Regions from separate parts of the Mesorhizobium sp. WSM1293 genome, predicted to be linked through region 2. Evidence: riboswitches for the same ligand, from Rfam matches in the RefSeq annotation. Region 2 holds a riboswitch; each other region holds the start of a gene.
The links. Region 2 has a riboswitch for cobalamin ahead of M729_RS0101410 (CbtB domain-containing protein). Riboswitches for the same ligand answer to the same signal wherever they lie in the genome.

Region 1 (4,119 bases), on a different contig from region 2:
GCGCTTGCGCCAGAACATGACGTGCGTAGTCAGTCAGGTTTTCGAGAGTGACGTTCGGCATGGTCTGCCTGTTCCGGAGCTGTCCGGCAACGAGAGCCTGGCGGGCGCCTCAGTTGGCCTGCTTCACTGCGGGCCAGCCGAGGGGCTCCTCGACCTCGTGGATGGGATCGACGACAATGAGGTCGGCAAGGTCGTCATGGATGTCGACCTTGAGGGGCTCGCCGGCAGCGGCGAGCTGAGCCAGCAATTCGCTGGGAACCGGTCTTGCCACGCCATCGGTTGCGGCCGCCAGCAAACCGAATTCGAGCAATTGTGAAACAAAGCCGTCAATCGCGGCGGCATCGAGGGCGCCAATTCCGGTCGCGGCGCCGACCAGTTCGGAGGCAGGCACGCCGGACGACAGTGCATCCCAAAGCCTGCTGCCTGAATCAGAGAAGCCGAAATATTTACCGGTGGTCAGGTCGAGAACGACGGCTTCGCCATCGAAGGATTCAAAGACGATATCCTTGCTGGCAATGGCATATACGCCGGATTGTCGCATGTTTGCTCCCCGCCGAAGCAGGCCGCGGAGATGATCTTCGGGCCCTACGGTCAACCCCACCGTTGCAGGCGTCTAACCATTTGCAGGGTTTTTGGCAAGATGGCGTAGGCCCGGGCGAGCGCAGCTGCAGGCCGCGCGGGCATGGACAGTCTCTGACCGTGCCTGCCGGTCACGCCTCGATTTCAAGCGCCGAAAGCGGCTTCGAGCAACAGGCGAGGATAAAGCCGTCCTCGATTTCGTGATCGAGGATGCCGCCATTGTGGCTCATCTCCACGTCGCCCGCGACCTTCCTCACCTTGCAGGTGCCGCACAGGCCGAACTCGCAGGCGGCGGGAATCCGCACCCCCGAGGCGCGTGCCGTCTGCAGCACGGTCTGGCCGGCGACGCATTCGGCATCGACATCGGAATGCGAGAACCGGATCGGTGTCACGGCCTCCACGGTGGCAGCGGCGCCGTCTTCCGCCGGCGGCGAGAACGGCGCCGGGATCTCCTCCACGGCAGGCGCGGCAAAGCTTTCCTGATGGTATTTCGCCATGTCGAAGCCGGCGGCGTCCAGCATGCCGCGCACGGCGCGCATGAAAGGATCGGGGCCGCAGCAGAAAATCTCGCGCTCACGGAAATCGGGCGCCAGCAATGGCAGCCGGATCGCGTCGATGCGGCCCATATGGCCGAACCAGCCCTCGCGGCTCGACCGCTCCTCGATCATGAAGCCGAGCGACAGCCCAGGCATGCGGCTGCCGAGCAGTTCGAGCTCCTTGCGGAAAATGATCTCTTCCGGGCGGCGCGCGCAGTTGACGAAGCCGACATCGGTCCATGGCGCGCAGTCGTTCAGCCAGCGCAGCATCGACATCATCGGCGTCACGCCGGAACCGGCCGAAATGAACAGGTATTTGGCGGCCGGGTGGCTGTGCAGCGAGAAGTCGCCGGTCGGCCCATAGGCCTTGACGTGCGAACCGGGCGTCAGATGGTCGAACATCCAGCGCGTACCGGTGCTGCCCGCCTGCGCCTTGACCGTCACCGCGATCGAGAACGGCCGCGACGGCGAGGACGACAGCGTGTAGGTGCGCATCAGCGGCCCGTCCGATGTCGGCAGTTCCAGAGTCACGAACTGCCCCGGTTTGTAGCGGAACCAGGTCTGGTTGTCGGAGCGGAAGGTGAAGGTCTTCACGTCAGGCGCTTCGTCGCTGACGCCGATCACTTCCAGCACCTGCAGCCTGTCGTTCCAGGGCGTCATCTGGTCGAGATGGCGATAGAGGCCAAGGTCCGTCATCGCATTCATCCTCTTGTCCCCTGGGCTAGGCGACGCTGCGCAGGGCCGGCCGGCCGCCTTCGGCAAGGCGCGGCCCGATGAACGACGCGTACCACTCGACGAACTGGATCACGCCGCCCTCATGCAGCTCCGAATAGGGGCCTGGTTCATAGGCCGGCGACAGGATGCCGAAGGCGTTTTCCTCGACGATGCGGCGGTCCTGGTCGTTGGTCTCGGTCCAGACATGGGTGAGCTCAGCGAGGTCGTAGTCGACGCCTTCGACCGCATCCTTGTGGACGAGCCATTTCGTGGTCACCGCGGTTTCCGTGGCACTGATCGGCAGCACGCGGAAGGTAACGGCGTGGTCGCCGAGGATATGGTTCCAGGTCGTCGGATAGTGATAGAGCAGCAAGGAGCCGATGCGGTCGGTTGAAACGCTGTCGGACAGGTTCTTCTGGACCGCCCGTTTTCCCGTCATGGTGTAGCTGACGGCATCGCGCAGCAGCGGCGCGCGGGTGGCGCGGTACTGCCCTGCCGGATCGATGCGGAATTTGCTCGGCAAGCCTGATGCCTCGCATCTGGCCCAGTGTGCGACCATTTCAGGGTCGCTGTCGGCGCCATGGACGCCGGTTACGGTTGGAGCCTCGGGGAAGGTCTTGCACAACTCGGGATGATTGGCGGCGCAGTGGTAGCACTCGCGGTTGTTTTCCCAGACCAGCTTCCAGTTGCCCTTCTCGACGATCGTGCTCTCGAAGGCGATCTTTGCTTCACGCAGCCGGTGCGGCAAAAGATAGGGTTCGATCATCGCCCGCATCGGCGCGAAATCTGCCGGTTCCTTGGCCAGGCAGATGAAGATGTAGCCGCCGACGCTCTCGCAGGCGACCGGCTTCAGGCCGAAATCACTCTTGTCGAAACCGTCGGCCATCTGGCGGGCAAACAGCAGGCGGCCGTCCAGCTCGTAGGTCCACTGATGATACGGGCAGACGAGCTTTGCCGCGGTACCCTTCTCCGTGTTGCACACGCGGCTGCCGCGATGGCGGCAGGAATTGTGGAAGGCGTTGATCTTGCCGTGCTGGTCGCGGACAAGGACGACCGGATAGTCGCCGACCTGCACGGTGATGTAGCTGCCCGGCTTAGGCAGTTCGCAATCATGGCCGATGAACAGCCAGTCGCGATACCAGATCAGCTCCATGTCGAGCTTGAAGTAGTCTGGATCGGTGTAGAAGGGCTGCTCCAGCGAAAAGCCTTGCCGGCGCCCCTTCAGGAGCCTCAGCATGTCGTTGCGGATATCCATGTCCTGTCCTCGTTTCTAAGGACTGAACTGGTGGTGATGGAGGAAGGATTGAAACACAGGCCGGCTGTGTGCCGGACATGCGCTATCCACCTCTTGACCGCCCACCGCGATCAGTCGAGTCTAAAAATCTCGGGCTGGTTTCCGGGCTCTGGAGTTGTCCTTGCGGACCATCGCGACACCTTCCCAGGCGGTTGCCCAGTGGTCTCCCGTTGCGACTTGAACTCCACCACCGTTGCGGGGGCAGCGCCGGATTCTGACCGGCTTCCCAATTCTCCGCCTCGTCGTCACGAAGCGGCACCTGAGATGGTATGATCTAACCACGATCGCGGGCGCGCCGTCGGCATGAAAACGACATCGTATCCATGCGGCGCGACACGGCATGCGAAACGCTACTGCAGCTCGTCGCGGGCCGAGATCCCACCTCCCGGGCGGCCATTTGCCGGCTGCGATCTTCCCGAATCCGACCCTTCGCGGGGGTCAAAAAAGGTTAACGGTTTCGAAAAGTGACTATTAGCTTGCCCTAAAATCGAACCGAACGGTTCGTTTCTGTTGACGGTGCGTGCAGGACGGTGTGAACGCTGGGCCTCTGAAACAGTCAGTGATCAATCAAGTGTCTACACCTAACACACTGATATGAAGAAGAAAAATGCATCCCTAGATTCCGTTGGCACAATTTCAAGGTGTGGATTCATGGTCCACACGGAACAACTTCGTGATTGGAAAAGACGACCTTGCCCTCCCACATCGGGGCTGTCCGAACGACGCGATTTCATTTCCAAGACACGCCGCTAGACGGACGGAAAAAAGACGATACTGGAGTACCAAAAATGAAAAAGATCATTCTCACTGCCGCAGCCCTTCTGGCCATTTCCGGCAGCGCCTTCGCTGGTAGCGACCACTACGGTTCCAACGCCGCGGCAGCCACTGCTGTCGACAGCTCGTACACCGCTTCGACCAAGAAGTCGGAACCGGCTGCTCAGGCGCCTGCCCAGGGTGCTGACCGCAACCTCTTCGGCAACAACTAACAGCCGATTC
Region 2 (4,119 bases):
TCACGCTCATTTCGGTGACGAGGTCTGCGGCCTCGACCAGCGCCGGCTTGGCGTTGCGGCCGGTGACAACGACATGCAGGCCCTCGCGCCGCGCTTTTAGCGCGCCAACCACTCTGTCGAGATCGAGATAGTCGTAGCGCAGCGCAATGTTCAATTCGTCGAGCACCAGCAGGCTGATCGACGGATCGGCCATCAGTTCGAGCACCTTGGCCCAGGCGGCTTCGGCGGCAGCGATGTCGCGCTTCAGATCCTGGGTTTCCCAGGTGAACCCCTCGCCCATCGCGTGCCACACGACACGGTCGCCGAAGGCGGCGAAGGCGTCCTTCTCGCCGGTGTGCCACTTGCCCTTGATGAACTGGACGACACCGACGCGCTTGCCGTAGCCGAGCATCCGCAGCGCCAGCCCGAAGGCGGCCGTGGTCTTGCCTTTGCCCGGGCCGGTGTTGACGATGAGCAATCCCTTCTCGACCGTCTTGCTCGCCACCTCGGCATCCTGCACCGCCTTGCGCTTGGCCATCTTGGCGCGGTGGCGCTCTTCGTCCTTATTGTCGATATCGGTCATATCATTTCACCTTGAGCGGCAGCCCCGCCACCATCAGCAGCACCGTATCGGCAATCGCCGCGACCTGCTGGTTGAGCCGGCCGGCGGCATCGCGAAAGCGGCGCGCCAGTGCATTGTCCGGCACGATGCCTTGTCCGACTTCATTGGACACCAAGAACCAGGGTCCGCGCGGCCGCGACAGCACCTCCGCCAATCGCCGGCATTCAAGGTCCAGATCGTGTTCGGCCAGCATATGGTTGGTCAGCCACAGCGTCAGGCAGTCGACAAGCACCGGCCGATCGTCCGGCAAGGCGGCAAGCGCGCCGGCGAGATCGAGCGGTGCGTCGATGGTCGTCCAGCCTTCGCCGCGCCGCGACCGGTGCAACGCGATGCGCTCACGCATCTCGTCATCATAGGCTTGCGCCGTGGCGATATAGGTCCAGGGCGGCGGCAAGGCGGTCGCCAAAATTTCGGCGTGCGCGCTCTTGCCGGAGCGCGCACCGCCGATGAGGAAGGTCAGTGTCTTGCGATCAGGCAAAGCTGTCGCGCAGGCTGGTCGCGGTGCCGGTGAAGCGGCCGCGCACCACGCCGACAACCGCGCCGAGCACCAGCCAGAACACCAGATTGGTCACGGTCACCGCCACCACGAACTGGTGATGCAGCCCTTCCGGAATCGCCGTCTCGTAACTGTCGGGCTGCGGTGCCCCGACAACATGCGGTGCGACGATCAAAAGGACGGCAAGGATCGCCAGCGGCAGCGACTTGCGGAACGCGATCAGGCCGAGACCGGCAGCGGTTGCCGCCACCGTTGCCCACCACCAGATCTGGCGCTGGGTGAGATCGGCGGCCGGCATGGCCGGCAGTTCCGGCGGCAGGCCGAGGCCCGGCGCCAGCGTGAACACGGCAAAGCCGGCCAAGCCCCAGAACACGCCCTGGCGCCAACCACCGATACCGCCGGCGAATTCGGAAACCGCGACCAGGATCAATCCGAAGCCGATGCCGGTGACGATGTTGGCAAGCACGCTGAAGGCGAAACGCTCGAAACCGTCTGCCGGCGCCCAGCCCTCGTCTTCCGCCGCAGCAGTCGCTTCGGCAGGGGCCGGAGCGGCTGCGCTCATGGCATTGCTATCCGTTGCTGCCGGAGCGGCATGGTCATGGTGATGCCCGCCGCCCGCCTGTTCGTAGACTTCCGCCTTCAGGATCAGCGGCACGGTCGCATAGGCCTGCATGCAGGCAAGAACGACGCCGGCCACGAGCCCTGCGATCGCCGCGATGAACACGACGTTGCGAAACAGGTTCATGATGTCAGCCCCTCGTCAGTGGCAGGGAAATGCCATCGAATGGCGATAGTCGTGAGCCGCATTGTGGACCGCATCGATATGCGAGAAGCCGACAAAGCCCATCACGAAAATGCCGAGCAGCGCGGCGAGCGCGAGCTGCATGAAGCGCGACTGCGAGGAGACGGAAGCGCCGAGGGAGACGGAAGCGGTAGTCATGTCTTGTCCTTTCGCCCTCCACCCGAGGGCATCGAAGTCAGTTTCCTGTCGCCGGCAGGTCTCCTGGCTCACGGATCAGCGTCCTTCCCCACCTTCCCGAAGAAAAATCTTCAGTGGCATATGGAGAGGACTACCGCACACAGTTGCGGGGGCAGCCACGGCATTGGGCGAAATCCGCCCTTACCGCATTCCCTCTTGGCTCCAAAATGGAACCGGCGACACCGGCGACTATAGGCAGAATCCTCGCGTCCGGCAAACCAAATTCCGCCGGCGACCGTTGCGAATGCGCCATGAAGGTCAAAGCGATTTCGGCAGATAGCGCCACGTCACGAAGCCGCAGACCGCCGCCAGCAGGCCGAGCGTGACGAACACCGAGCCCAGGCCGAAGAAGGCCAGCACCACCGAATAGACCAGCGGCGGCGTCAGCTCGGAAAAGTCGAGATAGGTGCGATAGACCGCCGCCATCTGCGATCTTTCATAGGAGCGCACCGAGCGCATGAAGGCGGTCGAGCCGAGCGCGTCGAGTGCAATGGTGAAGAAGGCGCCGCAGAGCAGGAAGGCGCCGGTGAGCAGCGGCACGGTTTCGCCGACGAAGCCCGCCGCCAGAAGCGCGACCGACATGGCGAAATAGGCAAATGTCATGGTCCTGCGGCCGCCAAAGCGCTTTCCCGCCTTGCCCCAGAAAATCGCCATGAACAAAAGCGCGTTGCCGGCCGAAACCAGCAGGCCGCCGGCCAGCTTGCCCTCACCCGTAATGACCATGAACAGCGGCCCATAGACGAAGAACGTCGTCCAGAAACAGGAGCGCCCAAACGCGATCAGCCAGGCCAGCCTGAGCCTGGGCTGGGCGATGAAGCGGCCGATATTGGCGAGCGGATTGGCTGGTCGCGTCTTGCCGGGACGGATCGACGGGTTGTCGCCGAGCCGGTAGGTCCAGAACAATGCCAGCAGGGCTAACGCGAACACGGCCACCGCGCCATGCGCGGCATAGACGCCGAAGCGCGTGTAGAGGAAGATGCCGAGCGTCGGCCCACCGGTCCAGGCCAGCATCGACCACGCCATGCGCAGCGATTCGGCCTGCATGAAGTCGGTCTTGCGGATGTGGTCCATGATGTAGAGGTTGAGCGTGATCGACAGCGCGCTGGCGCCCATCACCCGGCACAGCATGCCGGCCAGTTGCCCGGCAAGCGTGTCGGTGACGAAGAACAGCGAGCCGATGGCCAGCAGGCAGGCGCCCGCCGTGTAGACCCAGCGCCGGGCGAAACGGCGGATCAGCATCGGCATGAACAATGTCACCGACAGGCCGAGCATCGCCACGACGGTGTAGAGGATCGAGACGATCTGCTCGTTGTGCAGGATCTCGTAAGCCTGGATCGGGATGACGCTCGACACCGTGGCGCGGGCGAAGGATTCGACCGCATAGAGCGAAGCGAAGGTGCGCGCGTCCGCGGCCTTGAGGGCCGGTAGCCAGATCGGATGGCGCACATGGGTGGACATTGCTTTCCCCGAAGCAGATTCACCGGGTCAAATCTGCCGTGGCGACCTCAGCGCCAATAAGAGGAAACCGACGTGCATCCGGCAAAAGCGAAGCCGGCCAAAGGCTTTCCGGCACTGGCCCAATGCCGCGGCTGATCCGGCGTTATCGGCAGGGTTGCCGGTCTTCTTTTGTCCTGGGCAACCGTGATAGTCCTCCAGCGGGGCTGAATCAGAATGCGAGACCATGAGCATCCAAACGCCGACCGCGCCCGTTCAGGATCGACCAAAGCGCATCGTCGCCATCGACATCGTGCGCGGCATCGCGCTGATCGCCATGGCAAGCTACCATTTCACCTGGGATCTGGAGTTCTTCGGCTACACCGATCCCGGCCTGACCGCCTTCGGCTGGTGGAAGATTTACGCGCGCTGCATCGCCTCGACCTTCCTGTTCCTGGTCGGCGTCAGCCTGTATCTCGCCCACGGCCGACAAATCCGCTGGAACGGCTTTTGGAAGCGGTTCGCCATGGTCGCCGGAGCCGCGATCGCGATTTCGGTCGTCACCCGCATCGCCACTCCGGACGGCTTCATCTTCTTCGGCATCTTGCA
Region 3 (4,119 bases), on a different contig from region 2:
ACGGCGCACCTGAAAACCACCGATGTCCTTGGCGTTCGGAACGACCATCAATTCGATCTGATCGCTGGCGAACGCATCGCCCACCTCAGGGTCTTTCCCGGGGAAGAAGCTCATGGACTCTCCTTGTCGGTGGTCGAAGGGCGCCTGGCCGCATCAGGCAAAGCGGATGGCCGCCTTTGCCCGCAGCTTGGCCGCCACCTCTTCGCGATTGCGCGGATGCTGATGGGTTTCCAGGGAATCGAGCAGTTCGCGCGCCGAGGCCGCGATGGCGTCGACGGCATGATCGAAGGCGTGCTGGTTCTGCTTCGAGGGTCGCGTCGTTCCGCTCAGCTTGCGGACGAACTGAAGGGCCGCGTCGCGCACCTCGTCATTGGTTGCCGGCGGATCAAAATTGAACAGGGTCTTGATGTTTCTGCACATCGCTTCCGTATCTCCTCTTGTCCTTGAGCTGTTTCAATCGGAACAAGTTATAGCCTCGATCATGATCATGTCCAAAAACCGGTGAGGCGAGGCCATCGTTCGGACCGGCCTTAATCCGCGTCGAGCGGCTCCGTTCCAACCGGCTTGCCGTCGCGCGACAGCCTGATCTTCTCGACCTTGTCCTCGGCGGCCTTCAGCAGCCGGTCGCAATGCGCCTTCAGCGCCTCGCCACGTTCATAGATCCTGATCGACTGGTCGAGCGGCACGTCGCCACGCTCCAGATCATCGACGATCTTCTCCAGCGCATCGAGTGCCTGCTCGAAGCTCATCGCCTTGACGTCTTCGTTGGTCTCACCAGCCATCGTTCATCCTTTCATCAGTCGCCCGACATGGGCGGCGACCGAAAATGCCAATCCCTGCAGATCGTAGCCGCCCTCGAGCAGGCTGACGAGCCGGTTGCCGCTGTGGCGTGCCGCGCGCTGCATCAGCTGGCCGGTCGCCCAATCGAAATCATCCTCGGTCAGATTGATCTCGGCCAGCGGATCGCGATGGTGCGCGTCGAACCCAGCCGAAATGATGATCAGGTCGGGCGCGAAATTGTCGAGCGCGGGCAGGACGCGCGACAGGAAGGCATCGCGAAACACCTCGCTGCCGGTCTGCGGCGCCAGCGGTGCGTTGACGATGTTGCCGGCGCCCGTTTCGGTCTTCGCTCCGGTGCCGGGATAAAGCGGCATCTGGTGTGTCGAGCAATAGAGCACCGAGGGATCGTCCCAGAAAATATCCTGCGTGCCATTGCCGTGATGCACGTCCCAGTCGACGATGGCAACGCGCTCGACACCGTGTTTCTTCTGCGCATAACGCGCCGCGATCGCCGCCGTGTTGAACAGGCAGAAGCCCATGGCCGTGGTCTTTTCGGCATGATGGCCGGGCGGCCGGGCGGCGACGAAGACGTTGTCGGCGCGGCCCGAAAAGACATCATCGACGGCGGCGTTGGCGGCGCCGATCGCGGTGATCGCCGCTTGCCAGCTCTTCGGACTGGCAGTGGTGTCGGCATCGATGCGGGTAATCCCCTCGTCGGGAATGGCGGCGCGCACGCGGGCGACGAAATCGGCAGGATGCGCGTAGAGGATGGTGGCCTCGTCGCCTTCCGGCGCCTGGATACGATCGAGCCCGGCAAAGGCTTCCTCATCGAGCACGCGCTCGATGGCACGCAGGCGGTCGGGCCGCTCGGGATGTCCGGGCGGCGTGAGATGCTCGAGGAAGATCGGATGCGTGTAGAGACGGGTGGTCATCGTCCTAATCTAGTGACCCGGATCGACAAAGGCCATGCACGGGCGGCCGATGACTGGGGAAAATCGCGCCTGCGTCCATTCGCGTCGCCGCGGGCATTGGCCTCGCCGGCGCTTCGGCGTAAGGTCCCTGGGTACTGCCTGGTGCCCGCCGCAAGCGGGAGAATCGGGAACACGGTTGAATTCCGTGGCGTGCCCAACGCTGTGAGGGGGACCGCGCCGGTAAATGCCACTGTCGATGACGGGAAGGCACCGGACGCGGGTTGATCCCAAGCCAGAAGACCGGCCTGGCAGGCATCGTCATCCGCATGGTCAGGCGGATGACATCAGAGCGACGTGCGTCCATTTGGACGCACAACGTACGCTCTGACCGTTTTGAATCTGCAATCGCAAGGGGACAAGCGATGCCGGAACATATGACCGCTGCCATTGACGATGGATTTGACCAGAATGCGCGCGATGCGGTCTATCGCGCCATGTTCACGCGGCGCGACGTGCGCAGCCATTTCCTGCCCACCGCGATCGATGACGACGTGCTGGCGCGGCTGCTGCTTGCCGCCCATCACGCGCCATCGGTCGGCTTCATGCAGCCATGGAATTTCATTGTCATTCGCGATGCCGGACGACGGGCGGAGGTGCGCGACCTGTTCCTGGCCGCGCGCGAGCAGGAACTGCCGGCGATCGAGGCGGAAAAACAGGCGCTGTACCGCAAGCTCAAGCTGGAAGGCATCTGCGAAAGCGCGCTCAACATCTGCATCACTTGCGACCGGCAGCGCTCGAAAGGTTCGCCGCTGGGACGCTGGCACAATCCGGAGATGGATCTCTACAGCACCGTCTGCGCAGTGCAGAATTTGTGGCTGGCCGCGCGTGCCGAGGGCGTTGGCGTCGGCTGGGTGAGCATCATCGAGGCTGAGGCGCTGAAGCGGCTGTTGGCCATTCCGGATCACGTAACGCCAATCGCCTATCTCTGCGTCGGCCGTGTTTCCGAGTTCGCTTCCAAACCGGACCTTGAAACGCATGGTTGGGGACGGCGGCTGCCGCTGCCGGAACTGATCATGAGCGAGACGTTTTCCGGGCAAGGCGAGACACAGCTGAAGTCCACCGTGGCGCGCCTCAACACCGTTTCTGCCTCACCAGACACCACCTGCCCGGCCGATCAGGGTGTGGCGCCGGCCGTACCCCAGCGCGAACCGCCGAAGGAGGCGAGCGCCTTGTCCTTGAGCTCCCTGAACTTCGACGACGCCTCGGCCAACCGGGCGTCCCAGGCCGGATCCGGCATCTGGCCCGCGATGGTCTTGAAATAGACCTGCATCAGGCAAGCGATGGCGAAAGGCTCGATGAAGGCCGCCTTGAACGCCCAGGCGAAGACGATGGCGAGCACGAAGGCCCAGCCGGCGAGCTGGCCGGGCATCAGGAACAGAATGGCGCCGGCAGGCGCCAGCATCATCAGAAAGATGACGAACGACACGCCCCACATGATGACCGCCAGCCAGACGGCGTTCTTGACCATGACCTTGCCGTTCTGGGCATAGAGCACGACGCCTTGGCGCGCCGTCTCGAAGGGTGAGGCTGAATTGATGCGGATGTTGTAGCCGAGGATGATCTCGTCGACATAGGTCAGCGACAGGCGGATCACCGTGTTGATGAAGGAGACCAGGCCGCTCAGGCCCGGTATCGGCAGGAAGGCGGCGATACCGCCGAGCAGGCCGGTGATGGCGCGGATGGCACCCTTGACGAGTTGGTCGACGACGAAAAGGATATTGGCCTCGGCAAAACGCTGGGTCACGACATCCCTGGCGTAGGCGATCTGGTCCTGACCGCCGGGAATGTCGCGGCCGTCGATCAGATGAACCATGACGGCGATGTGGCCGGCCTTGACGATATAGAGGATGTATTCGCGGATCCAGTAGACCGCGATCGAGACGATGCCAAACCCGACCACGCCGCCCCACAGGGCAAAGGACATGGGCCCGTCGGGATCGGTGGAGATATGGCCGACACCATAGCCGACCGAGGCACCGGTGCCGGTCGCCATGATGTAGGCCAGCGTGATGCCGAAATAGACGATCATACGAAAGACGATGAACGGCCAGGTCCGCATCATGATGGACACCGACCGGCCGATCTCGAAATCCCACATGTGCCCCGAATCTCCGCCTCAGAGATGGTGGAAGAGGATGAACTCAACCCGGCGATTGTCAATTGCCGGCCCCTGACGCCGAAGCGCGACGAATTCGGGGCAACGGTTTTCTTTCGCAGCCTTTCGCCGGCGCGTTGTCTGACGGAGCATCAAACGAAAAACCCGCCTGTGCGGCGGGTCACCGGCGCAAATCAGCACCATGGACGAATATGTACCTTAGCTGAGGGCAGGTGTCAAGAAAAAATTCCTATCGGGAACAGATGCCGGCAC
Region 4 (4,119 bases), on a different contig from region 2:
GGAGGCTGGATCCCGGCCTGGCCGTGCGGCTGGTCGACAAATCGCTCGCCTGCCTGCCGCTGCTTGCGCATATAGGCAAGGCGCTTCGCCATGAGCGCTTCATGACCTTCCACCCGCCGATCAGCGAGGCGGTGCTGAAGGCGTTTCCGGATGCCGATCTGCTCTACGGCAAGCCGATGCCGATCGGTGCGGCAAGGGCTGCGCTGGTGAAGGGTGATGCCGACTGGTCGCGTGTCTGCTGGCTGATCGACAGCGAGGAGAGACTGGCGGAATACGGTGCTCTCGCTGACGAACTCGGCATCGGCCTGCGCATCGCTTTCGAGATCGATGTCGGGCTGCATCGCGGCGGCTTTGCTGATCCCGCGGCCTTGTCGAAGGCGTTGAGCGCGTTGCCGGCCCGGCTGCATTGCGAAGGCGTCATGGCCTACGAGGCGCATGCACCGCTCATTCCCGGCCTTTTCGGCGGACCGGCAAAGGCATTGGCGGAGGCGTCGGCGCAGGCTGCGGCGTTCGTCGCCTGTCTCGGCGCCGACCAGCGCCGTATCCTCAACATCGGCGGCAGCAAGACCGCGCTGCTTCATCGTGGCGGCGCGGCCAATGAAGTGTCGATGGGCTCGGCCTTCGTGCTGCCCAGCGACTTCGATACGCCAGGCCTCGACGGCTTCCAGCCGGCGGCTTTCATCGCCACGCCGATCCTGAAAGTGGTCGAGCCGATGCTGCCTGGCCCGCCGGCCGTCACCCGCCTGCTGCAGGCGCTCGGCCGGTTTCCGCGCAAGGGCTGCTATCTCTATGGCGGCAAGTGGATGGCCGAGCCGGTCTTCCCCCAAGGCATGAAGACGAACGGCCTGCTCGGCCTGTCCTCCAACCAGCAATTCATGGGCTTGCCCGCCGATGCGACCGCAAGGCCAGGCGACTACGCGTTTCTAAGGCCGACGCAGAGCGAGGCCGTGCTGCAGCAATTCGGGTCGATCGCCGTGTTTTCCGGCGGAAAGGTCATCGATCGCTGGCCGGCGCTGCCGATGGCGTGATCGAGCTACGCCTTCACCGGTACCCAGATCTCCAGGCCGCCATTGCCGCTGTGGGCATCGAACTCCGGTCCATAGCGCTCGAATTCCGGTGCATCCGCGATTTCGTGACCGGAGGCGGGCAGCCAGCTGTTCCAGATCGTGTTGATCGTCCGGCGGATGGATGAGATGTGCTCGCGGTGCGAGAACACCGCATATTTCTGCGCCGGCACCCGCACCCGATAGAAGTCCTTCGGCAGATCCGCAAAGCCGGACACTTCGACGCCGACGACATAGTCGAAATTGCCCGCGTCGTCGCCATTAAGGCACACGCCGTAGAAAACGCCTGAGATCTCGCCGGGGATGTTGCCGATAAAGGGTGCAAAACGCTGCCACTGCATCGGAATCCCGGCGCTGGTTTCACAGCTGTAGCGTTCGCCGAGGCCGGCGATCAGGAACGGCCGGCTGGTCTCGAAGCGCGGTGGTTCGAGATTGGTGAGGAGGGACTGGTCCATCAGGATCGGCTCCACGAGGTCGAGGTTGTTGGTCGAGCCTTGCGCGCGCACCAGTTCCGGCGTGGTGCCGAACTGATCGCGGAAGGCACGGGTGAACGCCTCATGCGAGTTGTAGCCGGCGTCGAGCGCGACGACGAGGATGTCGGGCGCTCCGCCGGCCAGCTTGCGCGCCGCCTCGGTCAGCCGGCGTGAGCGCATGTAACCCATCACCGAGCGGCCGGTTGCGGCGCCGAAGGCGCGCGTCACATGAAAACGCGACACGCCGCTGCTTTGCGCGACATCGTCAAGCGAGATCGCCTCCGGCAGATGGCTCTCGACGAACCACAGCGCTTTCTCGGTCGGGTTCATGGGGCTCCTTTTCGCATTGGCCGGATCATCTTGGCGTTTCCTGGCGCGGCCAGTTTGATCGAAATTGCGCATTCCGTGCAATCTGCGCCGATCCCATGGGCTTTCGCTTGACAGCGGGCCGCGTCATCTCCTAAGAATGTTATGTTATTACATAAAATGAGCGTGCAATGCCTGTTTCCCTTAGCTGGCCCACCACTTCGTCCGAGAAATCCATTGCGAAGCGTTTGGTGGAAATCTACGCTGAAGTGGTGATGGTCCCCGAGCCGAAAGGCGAGGGGTGAAAAGGGAACACGGTGAGGCCTGTTCAGGTCGAGGCCGTGGCTGCCCCCGCAACTGTAAGCGGCGAGCAAAATCCGTGAATGCCACTGGCCGGCAAGGCTGGGAAGGCAGGATGGCGCAACGACCCGCGAGCCAGGAGACCTGCCATCACTGAGTTGACCGGACGGGGTGTGCCGGGAGGAAACGCGAATCCCGGCCTTGTCGGCCGGTTCGCCAGCTTCCTTCCGTCGCCAGTTTTGGAAAGTGACGGAAAGTTGGACGGCTCCATCGATCATCGCATCACCATGCGCACGCTTTGCCGTCCCCGCAATCCGGCGGGCTGCAGCCGATGAGCGCAGCGCTTCTCGAAGCCCATGACCTCTGTGCCATGGCGAATGGGCGGAATCTGGTCCAGGCGGTCAGCTTCTCGGTGGCCGCTGGCGATCGCCTTGCCATCATCGGTCCCAACGGCGCCGGCAAGACGACGCTGCTGCGCATGCTGTCGGGCATGCTGCGGCCAAGTTCCGGCGAGGTGAAGCTTGGCGGACGCGGGCTGGACAGGATTTCGGCCGCCGAGCGGGCGTTGCATATCGCCGTTGTCGGCCAGACCGACCAGCCCGATCCGCGGCTGGCGGTGATCGATTATGTCGAGCTTGGCCGGGTCCCGCACGCCGGACTGAGGCGCAGGAGCGAGGAACGCGACATTGTCGTCAATGCGCTGCGCCGGACCGGCCTGCTGCCGCTGCTTGGCCGCACCGTCGGCTCGCTGTCGGGCGGCGAGCGCCAGCGCGCCCAACTGGCGCGCGCCATCGCCCAGCAGCCCAAAATCCTGTTCCTCGACGAACCGACCAACCATCTGGACCCGCGCGCCCGCGGCGAACTGCTCGACCTCGTGGCAGGCTTCGAGATGACGGTGATCGCGGTGCTGCACGATCTGGCGCTGGTAGCACCCTTCGCCACCAGGGTTGCGGTGATGAATCATGCCCGCCTGCAAGCGCTCGCCGCACCGCGCGAAGCGCTGGCCCAACAGCTGATCCGCGAGATTTTCGGCATCGATGTGCTGCGCCTGCGCCATCCGACCGAGGATCGAGAGTTGACGGTGTTCGAGGTTCCGAACCGTGCCGCGCCGCCGTCGTGATTGAAGCCGTTCCATAGTCGACCCGATCCCACCCACAAGGAGCATACCCGTGAAACGCCTCGCTTTTTCGCTTGCCGTCTCGCTGCTGACCTCGACCGCCTTCGCCTTCCCGGTAACCGTCGACAGCTGCGGCAAGCCGCTGACCTTCGACGCGCCGCCGAAGCGCGCTGTCATCCATGATCTGAACATGGCCGAGATGGCTTTCGCGCTGAAATTGCAGCCGTCAATCGTCGGCCTGACCGGCATCACCGGATGGTACAAGGTCGGTCCCGAATTCAAGGCAGAGCAGGGTTCGATCCCGGAGCTGGCGCCGAAATATCCGACGCTCGAAAACCTCGTGGCCGTGGAGCCGGATTTCTTCTTCGCCGGCTGGTACTACGGCATGAAGCCGGGTGGCGAGGTGACGCCCGACACGCTTGCCCCGCACGGCATCAAGACGCTGGTTCTGGCGGAAAGCTGCGTCCATCTCGACAAGAGGCGCCCCGCCGCCTCGATGGACCTGCTCTACGGCGACGTCGAAAAGCTGGGCAAGATCTTCGGCAAGGAGACAGAGGCGGAAAAGCTTGTCTCTGGCTGGAAGGCGCAGCTCGCCGACATCACCGCCAAGGTCGGCAGCGCCAAGGGCACGCGGGTGTTCCTCTACGATTCCGGCGAGGACAAGCCGTTCACCGCAGGCAAGTTCGCCATCCCCAGCGCCATGATCACTGCCGCCGGCGGCGACAACATCATGGCTGACATGGACACCAGCTGGGGCAACACGGATTGGGAAACGGTGGCGTCGCGCAATCCGCAATTCCTCATCCTGCTCGATTACCAGGACGGTGGCGGCTACAGGAAGCTGCTCGACTTCCTGAAG

Region 1: linked by a shared signal. The riboswitch ahead of M729_RS0105465 (aromatic ring-hydroxylating dioxygenase subunit alpha) and the one ahead of M729_RS0101410 (CbtB domain-containing protein) in region 2 are both predicted to bind cobalamin.
Region 3: linked by a shared signal. The riboswitch ahead of bluB (5,6-dimethylbenzimidazole synthase) and the one ahead of M729_RS0101410 (CbtB domain-containing protein) in region 2 are both predicted to bind cobalamin.
Region 4: linked by a shared signal. The riboswitch ahead of M729_RS0124950 (ABC transporter ATP-binding protein) and the one ahead of M729_RS0101410 (CbtB domain-containing protein) in region 2 are both predicted to bind cobalamin.

Annotation. Positions count from the first base shown of each region.
Region 1 is NZ_AZUV01000004.1:829-4,947, reverse strand. Features, by position in the region: gene M729_RS0105480 (hypothetical protein) at 1-61, opposite strand, end outside; gene M729_RS0105475 (PqqD family protein) at 110-541, opposite strand; gene M729_RS0105470 (hybrid-cluster NAD(P)-dependent oxidoreductase) at 711-1,811, opposite strand; gene M729_RS0105465 (aromatic ring-hydroxylating dioxygenase subunit alpha) at 1,837-3,084, opposite strand; cobalamin riboswitch at 3,199-3,401, opposite strand; gene M729_RS0105460 (DUF680 domain-containing protein) at 3,912-4,109, shown strand.
Region 2 is NZ_AZUV01000001.1:272,294-276,412, forward strand. Features, by position in the region: gene cobO (cob(I)yrinic acid a,c-diamide adenosyltransferase) at 1-562, opposite strand, end outside; gene cobU (bifunctional adenosylcobinamide kinase/adenosylcobinamide-phosphate guanylyltransferase) at 564-1,079, opposite strand; gene M729_RS0101405 (CbtA family protein) at 1,072-1,842, opposite strand; gene M729_RS0101410 (CbtB domain-containing protein) at 1,858-2,037, opposite strand; cobalamin riboswitch at 2,073-2,269, opposite strand; gene M729_RS0101415 (MFS transporter) at 2,335-3,534, opposite strand; gene M729_RS0101420 (DUF1624 domain-containing protein) at 3,758-4,119, shown strand, end outside.
Region 3 is NZ_KI911320.1:140,073-144,191, forward strand. Features, by position in the region: gene M729_RS0133260 (pirin family protein) at 1-114, opposite strand, end outside; gene M729_RS0133265 (DUF2277 domain-containing protein) at 154-420, opposite strand; gene M729_RS0133270 (exodeoxyribonuclease VII small subunit) at 531-782, opposite strand; gene M729_RS0133275 (histone deacetylase family protein) at 786-1,712, opposite strand; cobalamin riboswitch at 1,835-2,015, shown strand; partial or broken gene bluB (5,6-dimethylbenzimidazole synthase) at 2,126-2,743, shown strand; gene M729_RS0133285 (hypothetical protein) at 2,866-3,849, opposite strand.
Region 4 is NZ_AZUV01000025.1:5,734-9,852, forward strand. Features, by position in the region: gene M729_RS0124940 (alanine racemase) at 1-1,028, shown strand, start outside; gene M729_RS0124945 (AraC family transcriptional regulator) at 1,034-1,867, opposite strand; cobalamin riboswitch at 2,103-2,310, shown strand; gene M729_RS0124950 (ABC transporter ATP-binding protein) at 2,475-3,263, shown strand; gene M729_RS0124955 (ABC transporter substrate-binding protein) at 3,313-4,119, shown strand, end outside.